2 linked regions of the Marinobacterium aestuarii genome follow. Each later gene encodes a partner of the first gene's protein in a complex. Links are inferred from orthologs where the notes say so. Each region holds a gene or a part of one and is shown on either strand. Other genes may lie near its edges.

Evidence for each region.
Region 2: the proteins of dsbD (region 1) and A8C75_RS02500 are in contact, whole or in part, in a crystal structure (PDB 1JZD), measured with the Escherichia coli proteins. The link is inferred for Marinobacterium aestuarii from one-to-one orthologs.

Annotation. Positions count from the first base shown.
Region 1 is NZ_CP015839.1:2,151,617-2,159,805, reverse strand. What follows is about bases 2,054-5,002. They hold dsbD (protein-disulfide reductase DsbD), read right to left. Parts: upstream 4,518-5,002; coding sequence 2,589-4,517; downstream 2,054-2,588. Other genes in these bases: A8C75_RS09490 (3-deoxy-7-phosphoheptulonate synthase), read left to right, coding at 4,730-5,002; A8C75_RS09500 (hydrolase), read left to right, coding at 2,054-2,466. Outside these bases: ribosome biogenesis GTPase YlqF, read right to left, coding at 1-53; A8C75_RS09510 (EAL and HDOD domain-containing protein), read left to right, coding at 201-1,427; A8C75_RS09505 (MaoC family dehydratase), read left to right, coding at 1,481-1,909; more of A8C75_RS09500, read left to right, coding at 1,921-2,053; more of A8C75_RS09490, read left to right, coding at 5,003-5,797; A8C75_RS23780 (hypothetical protein), read right to left, coding at 6,271-6,429; A8C75_RS09485 (NAD(P)-dependent oxidoreductase), read right to left, coding at 6,519-7,385; A8C75_RS09480 (TlpA disulfide reductase family protein), read left to right, coding at 7,518-8,015; A8C75_RS09475 (ABC transporter permease), read right to left, coding at 8,060-8,189. UniProt on the Escherichia coli protein: Required to facilitate the formation of correct disulfide bonds in some periplasmic proteins and for the assembly of the periplasmic c-type cytochromes.
Region 2 is NZ_CP015839.1:577,348-580,610, reverse strand. The notes cover bases 1-2,793. They hold A8C75_RS02500 (DsbC family protein), read right to left. Parts: upstream 1,874-2,793; coding sequence 1,127-1,873; downstream 1-1,126. Other genes in these bases: xerD (site-specific tyrosine recombinase XerD), read right to left, coding at 1,948-2,793; A8C75_RS02505 (homoserine dehydrogenase), read right to left, coding at 1-922. Also shown: more of xerD, read right to left, coding at 2,794-2,883; A8C75_RS02490 (hypothetical protein), read right to left, coding at 2,891-3,263. UniProt on the Escherichia coli protein: Acts as a disulfide isomerase, interacting with incorrectly folded proteins to correct non-native disulfide bonds.

The DNA.
Region 1 (8,189 bases):
GCGATCTCTTTGCGTGCCTTGTGCATGTGCCCTGGAAACCAATTAATGCTCATCTTTACCCTGCCCTGTTCGAAGGCCGCCTATTATAGCCTTGTGGCGCCAAAGCGATACTCCCGTGGCCCTATCAACCCTATCGGTAAACGCCTATTTGCGTATACACTTCTGGGTTGTAACTCGAGAACAGGGAGAATGGCGGGAAAATGGACAGAACTCCTGATGACCAGTGTCTGCTTGTAGCCCGTCAGCCGATCTTCGATCAGCATCAAAAGGTCGTGGCCTATGAGTTGCTGTACCGGCCCGATGATGAAGGCACCGGCGCTACACGACTCGAAGGATCTGCCCCCAACGGCGAAATCATCCTCAACATCTATACCAGCATTTCCGATGCAGGCTCCGTGCGGCGGGTACCTGCCTTCGTACCGGTCAGCCGCGAACTGCTGCTGTCCGGTTATTTTCCCGACTTGCCCAGCAAGCAGGTGGTTATCGAGCTGCAGCCCGGCACTGAACCGGATCAGGATTATGAGCGCGCGGCGCTTAAACTGGTAAAAGACGGCTATCGTCTGGCGCTGTGCAATTTTAACTACAGCCCCAAACACGACAACCTGCTGCGGGCCGCCCAGATCGTCAAGCTGGACGTGCGCCTGTTCGGCGAAGATCAGCTGGATCAGCAAATGAGCCTGATGGCGCCTTTCAAGGTGGCCTTTCTCGGCGAGGGCATCGACAGTTTCGAGCAGCTCGAGCGCTGCATCGACATGGGCTTCAAGCTTTATCAGGGCGGTTTTCTCAGCAAACCCAAGCTGGTGCAGGAGCGCCGCGTCAGCGCCCAGCAGTTCACCCTGCTACAACTGATACAGGAACTGCAAAAGCCTGCCACCACGCCGTCCAAGCTCGAAGCCCTGATCATTCGCGACCCGGTACTGACCTTCAAGCTGCTGCGCATCGTCAACTCCGCCGCCTACGCCCTGGTACGCAAGGTGGAGTCCGTCGCCCAGGCGGTGGTACTGTTGGGTCTGGAGCAGGTAAAAAAGTGGGCCACGCTGATTTCCATGTCCGCCAACAAGGACAAGCCCGAAGAACTCTCCCGGGTGCTGCTGATTCGCGGGCGCATGTGTGAACTGGTGGCCATTACCCAAAACCTGCCCTCGCCCACCAGCTACTTTATGGCCGGCATGATGTCGGGCCTGCACGCCATGCTGGATATCCAGCAGGAATCCATGCTGGCCCAGGTACCGCTCGGAGATGACGTCAAAACCGCCATCCGCGGCGGCGAAGGCCCCATCGGCGACGTACTGAAAAATGTAATCAACTATGAAAACGGTGACTGGGACCGCCTGCCGGTAGACTTCAACAGCGCCGCATACGACTGGGCCTACCGCGCCAGCCTGCAGTGGGCGCAGGAATCCATGCAGGCAATGCACGAAGACTGACAGGTTTCATCCACCCCGCCACCTCGCACAGAATTTATCGACGGAGAAACAGCATGAGCCAGGCCCACGGCCTCTTTTTGGAAGATCTGGAAATAGGCCAGAGCGAATCGGTCTTCAAGACCGTCAGCGATCAGGATATCCGCCTCTTTGCCGAAATCACCGGCGATACCAATCCGGTTCATCTGGATGAAGAATTCGCCGCAAACACCCCGTTCAAGAGCCGCATCGCCCACGGCATGTTCAGCGCAGGACTGATATCCGCCGTGCTGGGCACACACTTGCCGGGCCCAGGTGCAATCTACCTGGATCAGAGCCTGAAGTTCCGCTTGCCAATTTACCTCGGCGACGAAGTCGAAACCCGCGTCACCGTCACCGATATCAATTTGCGCCGCGGCCGTGTCACCCTCAGCACCGAGTGTTTTGTCGCGGGCAAACGTGTCACCCAGGGCGAAGCCGTGGTGATGGTCGACAAGAAGCCCTGAGGACAACCGCCATGCTGATCCATCCCGACAAGTCGCTGCTGCTGGTAATAGACGTCCAGGAAAAACTGCTGCCCGCGGTTGAAGCACCGCAGCAACTGCTGGACAACTGTCGCTGGCTGCTGGAGATCGCCGCTCAGCTCAAGGTACCGGTACTGGGCACCGAGCAATATCCCCAGGGCATTGGCCATACACACCCGCATCTGGGCGAGCTGATCCCCAGCGAGGCCATGCTGGAGAAAACCCATTTTTCCTGCATGTCGGAGCCGGCCTGCGACGCCGGGATCAACGCTGTTGCGCGCGAACAGGTGGTGGTGATCGGTATTGAAGCCCATGTCTGCGTACTGCAAAGCGCCATCGAACTGCGCCTGCAGGGTCGCGACGTCTTTGTGGTTGCCGACTGCATTGCATCGCGCAACCCACAGGACAAGGCGTTTGCCATCGAACGCATGCGCCAGCTGGGCGTCCATATAGTGAGTCGGGAAATGGTGGCGTTCGAATGGATGCGCAAGGCCGGCACCGACAGCTTTCGCCATATCAGCCGCACTTACTTGCGCTAGATTACTTGCGCTAAATTACTTGCGCTAAATCGCGACGCTAAAAGTCTGTTCTAAATCACTGCAGCAGATACTAAAACGCGCCCCCCAGGTGCGCGTTTTACGTTTGAGCTTTACTGCATAGACTAGCCTGGCACACGGGCGACATGGCGCACAAAGTCATCGGCCGCCATCACACCCACCACCGTCAGCTGCGGCAGCAAGGTGCCATCGGCGCCATAGAACAGCAATGCCGGCGGACCTATAACGCCATACTCCCGATTCAGCACCTTGGCCGCTTCGTCATTGGCCGTCACATCCACCTTGATCAGCTGATAGCCGGACAGCGCCTGGCGCACGCCATCGTCATTGAAGGTCACATACTCCAACTCATAGCAGGACACGCACCACTCGGCAAAGAAATCCAGCATGACCGGCTGGCCATTGCGCCGTGCCTGTTCCAGCAAGGGCTCCAGTTGCGCCATGGACGTGACCTTCTGAAACGGCAGTGCCTGGGCCGCAACGGACTGGCCACCAGACAGTCCCTGCAACGGATACACCAGGCTGCGACTGCCAGCAAAGAGCCCCACCATCAGTGCTACACCGTACACCAGTAACACCAGCCCGACGCCCTTCCAGAGGCGGTGCCAGCCGCCATTCACATCGGGCAAACGATCCAGTGCATTCATGTAGACCGCCGAGACCACCAGCACAATCGCCGTCAGTGCCATGGTTAGCTGATCGGCAATGATGCGGTCCAGCATCCAGATGGCCATCAGCAGCAACAGCACACCAAAACCTGCCTTGACCGACACCATCCAGGCTCCGGCACGGGGCAGCAGCTTGCCCGCCGAAGCACCAATCAGCAGCAGCGGAACGCCCATGCCAAGACTGAGGGAGAAGAGCCCGAGGCCGCCGAGCACCGGGTCACCGGTCTGGCCGATATAGATCAGGGCACCGGCCAGGGGCGCCGCCATGCAGGGACCGACAATCAGCGCCGACAGCAGTCCCATGAACGCGACACCGCGCAGACTGCCGGGCTTGCCACGGCTGCTCGCCCGGGTCAGCCGACTCTGCCAGCTGGCCGGCAGCTGCAGTTCGTAAAAGCCGAACATCGACAGCGCCAGCAGCACGAAGATGCCGGCAAAGATGGATACGATCCAGGGATTCTGGAAGCCCGCCTGAATATTGGCGCCAAACAGACCCGCCAGCACCCCCGCCAGGGTATAGGTGGCGGCAACCGCCAGTACGTACACCAGCGACAGACTGAAGGCGCGCCCCGTGGTCATGCGCGCACCATGGCCGGCAATGATGCTGGAAATAATGGGAATCATCGGAAAGACGCAGGGCGTGAACGCCAGCGCCAGTCCGGCAAGGAAGAAGGCCCCCAGCGTAACCGTGAGACTGGCGTTTCGCAGCAGGTTGGCAAACCGGTCCTGCTCGCTGACGGGCCCATCCAGAGCGGCCGTAGTTGTGACAGCGCTCGTTGCATAACTCCTTGTCGCAGGGGCAGCAACGGCCTGGGTGACAGACGGTACAGCTGCAGTTGCTGTAGTTGCATCGACTTCGGCATTGGCGCTGCTATCAGCAGCCAGTACGGCGATCGCCGCCACCTCTATATCCTGGGTCACGGGCGGATAACAGATCCCCCCCTCCCAGCAGCCCTGATAGGTCACCGCCAGGGTATCGTCGGTGCCAGCACCGGTCAGGCTTGCCAGCTGCAAATCGACCTCGGCAAACTCGTGATAGACCCACACCTTGCCAAACAGCGGATCGTTTTTCTCCAGTGCCGGCGCATTAATACGCTGCACCACCTCAGAGCGCTGCGTGGTACTGCTGAATGCCATGCGATCGCGGTACAGATAGTAGTCCTGCGCTATGGTCCAGAGCAGCTTGACCCGACCATCCCCCAGGGGCTCAACGTCCAGCCTGAAAGCTTCATCGACCTGCAGGGGACCATCAGCCGCAGCAAAGGGATTTTTGTCAAACAGACCCGCCTGTGCCGCAAAGGCAAGCGGCAATAGCAGCATGAACCCAAGACAGCGACGTACTAATACAGAGAAATAACAGTGCACGGGATTCCAGTTTCCACAGATTGATCGAAATGGCAGCCAATAGACCACGCAGACGCCTATGAGTTCGCTATCAACAGCTTAGCGCTGAGCACTATTGTATCACCGGCCCGGAACAGGGGCCTGTTTGGGCTTATAACCGCCTGACTTATGTGTTAAAAAGATTCGCTAAGATGTAATAAAGAAGCAGCACACCACTGCTGCAGGGAAAGGGCATGACTGATATCCGCGTAGAAGACCTGAATATTGACTCCCACTCAGTGCTCATCACACCCGATGCACTGAAACAGAAGCTGCCGATCAGCGATGCCGCGGCCGAAACCGTAATGGAAGGCCGCAAGGTCATCCGTGACATCCTCGACAAAAAGGATCATCGCCTCTTTGTTGTTATCGGCCCCTGCTCCATCCACGATCCGGTCGCGGCCATCGAGTATGGCCAGCGCCTCAAGGCACTGGCCGAGCAGGTCAAGGACAGTCTCTATCTGGTCATGCGCGTCTATTTTGAAAAGCCCCGCACCACCGTGGGCTGGAAAGGCCTGATCAACGACCCGCACATGGATGACTCCTTCGACATCGAGGAAGGCCTGCACATTGCGCGCAAACTGCTGCTGGATCTGTCGGAAATGGGCCTGCCACTGGCCACCGAAGCTCTGGACCCGATTTCGCCGCAGTACATGCAGGATCTGATTGCCTGGTCCGCCATTGGCGCCCGTACCACCGAATCCCAGACACACCGCGAAATGTCTTCGGGCCTCTCCTGTGCCGTGGGCTTCAAGAACGGCACCGATGGCGGCCTGGCCGTCGCTATCAACGCCCTGCAGTCCGTCAGCCACCCGCACAATTTCCTGGGCATCAACCCCAGCGGTGAAGTCTCCATCATTCGCACCAAGGGCAACCAGTACGGCCACGTAGTGCTGCGCGGCGGCAACGGCAAGCCCAACTATGACTCGGTCAACGTGACCCTGTGCGAACAGGCTCTGGAAAAAAACAGCCTGGCCCGCAACATCATGGTGGACTGCAGCCACGCCAACTCCAACAAGGACCCGGCCCTGCAGCCCCTGGTGGCCGAGAACGTCGCCAATCAGATTCTGGAGGGCAACAAGTCTCTCGTCGGCCTGATGATCGAGTCGAACCTGGGCTGGGGCAGCCAGTCCATTCCGGCGAATCTGAGTGAGCTCAAGTACGGCGTGTCCGTGACCGATGCCTGCATCGATTGGGACACCACCGAAAAGAGCATTCTCAAGATGCACGCCCAGCTCAAGGATGTCCTGCCCAAGCGCTAAACGCATATCCCGGCTCATATCCCAGGCGCCGCCCTGGGGTAAGGCCTGAGATACGATCCTTAAGCAGCGCTGGCCCGAAATTCCTTTCGGGCCAGCGCTCTACTCCGCAATTGCGGCGTTATAGAGCCCCGCCCTTTCGCCCCTGTCTTTACGCAACAGCTGCCTGCTATCTGTTAGAGCGCACCACAACAGCGTCGCCACGTCGCGTGCATACACTGCCATGCAGGACGCAAAAACGCGTTCGGTACTTCGCCGGACAATCAGGTGCACTTCTGCACAGACGCTAAAACGCTAAAAAGACAAAGCCGGCAACCGCCTGGTACTGCTTTGGGGCAGTCAGACACAGGGCGCTGAAATAGAACAGAACAGAACAGAAAGTGGAATGCGGAGAATCAGACAGCAGAAAATACAGGCAGCTCGGGGAGCTTGCCCAACCTGCAGAACCCAGGCCGGGCAACAACAGATGGCAGCTCTTACTTGGTCTGGGCGTTGCCAGCCATGGCCGCAGCCTCATCTCGAGCGATGTTCTTGCGCAGGAAATTGATACCTACAACAACAAAAGCCACGCAGCCCGCAATGATCAGAACGCTAGGAGCAAAGGAAACCAGGCTGTATTTGTCGATCAGGGTCATGGAGCTAAACCTCATAATAGTCTGTTTTTTGTACAAATCTGGCGCGAATTATAAGGAAAGCGCCGGATAAGTCCAGCGCCAACGGCACCTTAATCCTGCTCCAGACGTTTCACCAGGCTACAGGTGTCCCAGCGCCCGCCCCCCATCGCCTGAACATCGCCGTAAAACTGATCCAGCAAGGCGGTTAACGGCAAGCGGGCGCCGTTGTTGCGCGCCTCGTCGAGGGTAATGCCCAGATCCTTGCGCATCCAGTCGACCGCAAAGCCAAAGTCGAACTCGCCGTCGAGCATGGCTTCATGGCGGTTATCCATCTGCCAGGATCCCGCGGCGCCATGACGAATGACGTCAAACACCGCACGCCCGTCCAGCCCCGAGCGCTTGGCAAAGTGCACCGCCTCCGCCAGTCCCTGCACGGCACCTGCAACGCAGATCTGATTGACCATCTTGGCCAGCTGTCCGCTACCGGCAGCACCGAGCAGGCGAATCGACTTGCCATAGGCCGCCATCACCGCCTCCACCTGGGCGAAGGCATCAGCAGCCCCACCGCACATGATGCTGAGCTGGCCATTCTGGGCTCCGGCCTGACCGCCGGACACGGGCGCATCAATAAAGTGAAAACCCTGTGCCTGCGCCGCCAGATCCAGTTCACGGGCAACATCCGCCGATGCCGTGGTGTGATCCACCAGCAAGGCGCCGGCTTTCATGCCGCAAAACGCGCCCTGCTCCCCCACAACCACCTGGCGCAGGTCAGCATCATTGCCCACACAGCTAAAAACGATATCGGCACCGGCCGCGGCCTGGGCCGGGGTATCGGCCAGGGTGCCACCGTACTCTTCGACCCACTGCTGCGCCTTGGCCCGGGTGCGGTTATACACACAGACGTCGTGGTCAGCTTTTTGCAGATGGCCTGCCATGGGGTACCCCATGGTACCCAATCCCAGAAATGCCAGTTTCATGTCATATCCTATGCACTGTTTGCGGGCCCCTGTTATGCCATATTTCGACCCCGCCTGACCAGCCAGGCAGCGACGGTGACGCCGCGTGGCTGGCCTGCTAAGCTGGCCCCACCGGACACAGAGGATGTTGCCATGAAGTCGATCCTGCTGGGCCTCGCCCTTGCCGCTGAAATTGCCATTAGCAGCCTGACGCCCGCCAGCGCGGCCGAATCGGTATACGAACTGAGCTTTGCCGATCTGCAGCGCAACCCTGCGCCACTGGAGCAATACCACGGCAAGCTGCTGCTGCTGAATTTCTGGGCCACCTGGTGCCCACCCTGCATCCGCGAAATGCCTTCCATGACACGGTTACAACAGCACTTCGACAGCACTGATCTGGCGGTGGTCGCGGTGAACGTCGGTGAAAGTCCCGAGGCGATAGCCAACTTCAGGCAGCAGCTGGATACACCGCTGGCCTTTGAGATACTGCTGGATGAGTCGGGCAGCGCCTTTCAGGAACTGGGCATTCCCGGACTGCCGATGAGCTACCTGTATGATCGAGAGGGCACGCTGCTGGAAACCGTAACCGGCGGCCACGAATGGGACTCGCCGGAGCGCATTGCGCAGATCAAAGCCTGGCTGAAGCCATGAAGCGGGCGCCACCAACCTCGGCTATAACGCAAAGCTGTAACCGATCAGTGCTTGTAGGGGTCGGCGGCGTCCAGCAGACCATCCCCCAGGAACTGGAACGCCAGCACCACCATAATCACCGGGATGACCGGGTACAGCAGCCAGGGATAGAGCACCACGTAATTGATGTTCTGC
Region 2 (3,263 bases), 1.6 Mb from region 1 along the record:
CGGCGGACGCCGTAGGCTCGGCACCTGCGCCGGCACCGTAATACAGCGTCTGACCCACGGCATCGCCATCGACCATGACCGCATTCATTACGCCTTCAACATTGGCCAGCAGCAGCTGCTTGGGGATCAGCGTCGGATGTACACGCAGCTCGACACCCGCGTCCGTACGACGGCTGATACCCAGATGCTTGATGCGATACCCCAGCTCGTCGGCATAGGTCACGTCGTCCTGGGTGATAGCGCTGATGCCTTCGGTGTAGGCCTTATCGAACTGCAGCGGAATACCGAAGGCGATGGAGGCCAGTATGGTCAGCTTGTGGGCTGCATCAATACCCTCCACATCAAAGGTCGGATCGGCTTCGGCGTAACCCAGCGCCTGGGCTTCGGCCAGTACATCGGCGAAGTCACGGCCCTTCTCACGCATTTCGCTCATGATGAAGTTGCCGGTGCCATTGATGATGCCCGCCAGCCAGTTGATCTGGTTGCCGGCCAGGCCTTCACGGATCGCCTTGATAATGGGGATACCGCCGGCGACCGCCGCTTCGAAAGCCACGATGACGTTATTTTTCTGCGCCGCTTCAAAAATCTCGTTGCCGTGCACCGCGATCAGCGCCTTGTTGGCGGTAACCACATGCTTGCCGTTTTCGATCGCCGTCAGCACCAGCTTGCGGGCAACATCATAGCCACCGATCAGCTCAACCACGATATCGATTTCCGGATTGGTCGCAACCGCGAAAATGTCGGCGGTAATGTCAATGCCGCGGGTATCAGCGTTCGGGTTTTCACGCCGCGCTCCCACCTGGGCTACGACTATATTGCGGCCTGCACGACGGCTGATTTCGTCTCCATTGCGCTGGAGTACATTGAAGGTGCCGCAGCCTACGGTGCCAAGACCGCAGATACCAACTTTAACCGGTTTCAAATCAATACCTCACTCGCTGTTGAGTCGATCCGGATGACCTTTCGTCATCCGCGGTAAAAATGGGTGGGTATTATAACGGGTGTTGGACCTGACTTGGATAGGGATATACAGAAGATACAGGATGAATTTGCCGAACGGCAGATCAGGGAAGGACAAACAGACAGCAAGTGACACGACTAAACCGTGCCACCTGCAGACGCAATTTTACTGCGCCAGACCGAGCATCTGAGCCAGACGCGCCGCCGGCATGTAGCCCGGAACCAGGCTGCCGTCTTCAAAGACCAGCGCAGGCGTACCGGTTACACCCACCTTCTGCCCCAGTGCGAACTGATCCATTACCGGCGAATCGCAAACCTGAGCCTCGATGGTTTCACCATTTTTAACCTTGGAGAGGTTCTCGGCACGCTGATCCGGCGCCGAACACCAAACCGACTGCATCTTGGTAAAGGCTTCAGAGCGTTCGCCAGCACGCGGGAAGGCCAGGTAATCCACCTGAATACCCATGGCATTCAGCTTGGGAACTTCTTCATGCAGCTTGCGGCAGTAGGGGCAATCGACATCGGTAAACACGGCTATCGTCGCCTTGACCTCACCCTCTGGCTTGAAGGAGATGCGATCTTTCGCATCGACACCCTCGATAAGAGCAACCCGCTGGGTATTCAGACGCGCTTCCGTCAGGTTTACAAAACCCTTGTCATCACTCAGCTTGTAGAGCTGACCCAGCATGAAATACTCGCCTTTGGGGTCGGAATAAAGCACTTCGCCGGTACCCAGAACCACTTCATAGATACCCGGAATTTGCGCCTGGGTAACGGATTCAACCGGAATACGGGCATCAACCTTCATCAACTGCTGGGAAATGATCTCGGTAATCCCGGCATCAGCCTCGGCTGCCTGCAACGTGCCACTGAAGCCCAGCACCAGAAGGGCACTCAGGATAGATTTATGCATAAAAACCCTCAATATCAGTCGATGTTTATAGACCCTCTCAGACGAGACAGGCACTAATAAGTTCCCCGGCGCCGCTAGCCCCGCGGATGGTGCTGACGGTGCACGGACTGCAACCGGTGCTGCGCGACCTGAGTATAAATCTGCGTGGTAGAAAGGTCACTGTGCCCCAGCAGCATCTGCACTACTCGCAGATCAGCGCCATGATTCACAAGATGGGTGGCGAAGGCATGACGCAACACATGGGGAGACAAGGGCTTGTCGATACCGCCGGTCAGAGCATGCAGCTTGATGCGATGCCAGAATGTCTGGCGCGTCATCTGCTGCCCGCGCCGACTGGGAAACAACACCTCAGACCCGGCTTCAATCAGCTCCCGCCGCGCCTGCGCCAGATAACGCTGTAGCCAGTACACAGCCTCATCACCCAGCGGCACCAACCGCTCCTTGTCACCCTTGCCAACCACCCGCACCAGCCCCTGGCGCAGGTTCACCTGACCACAGGACAGGCCCACCAGCTCCGACACCCGCAAACCGGTTGCGTACAACACTTCCAGCATGGCCCGGTCCCGCAACCCCAGCGCATCATCCAGCGGCGGCGCTGCCAGCAGCTGCTCAACGTCTTCCTCGGTCAGGGTTTTGGGCAGGGGGCGGGCACGGCGCGGACTGTCGATCTGCAGCGTCGGATCATCCGTCAGGCGCTCCTCGCGAATCCAGTAGCGGTAAAAACCACGCAGACAGGACAGCAGGCGCGCCGTGGAGCTGGCCTTGAGCCGGGCTTCGAGTCGCCAGTCGAGATGGCGCCGCAACAGCGACCGATCGGCCTCAAGCAAGGCAGCACCCTGATCATTGAGCCAGCAGGCAAAAAGACTGAGATCACGCCGGTAGGACGCCAGCGTGTTGGCACTGAGACCCTTTTCAAGCCAGATAGCATCGATATAGCGCTCTATGGCGCGCTGATCAGCCACATCCGGCGAGCGCCGGCGCAGACGGCCGTCGCCTTCGACATCAGCCACGGTACCCTTAACGCCAGACGGACAGTTCTGCGACCTTGTCAGCCGCAATCGGGAAAATTGCCACTCCGCGGTCCAGACGCTGTTCTACTTCCAGGTTGCCCCCGGCCACCCGCACCAGAGTGCCCTCGATACGACGCCCAAAATAGGTACGCAGCTTGACCTTCTGCCCGGCATAACCGTGCACCTGCTGCACCGCGGTGGGCTTGTAGGTTTTTTCCGCAGCCTTCGCCTTGACCACTATCCCCGGCATAACCTGAACCACATCAGGATCAATAATGACAGCCACCTGCCCCGGCTCAGGCCTGGGCTGCTCCAGCTCGATCACCAGGTCTTCCTGGGGGGCGCGCTTTTCAACCACACCGGCGGTCAGATTTTCAGAC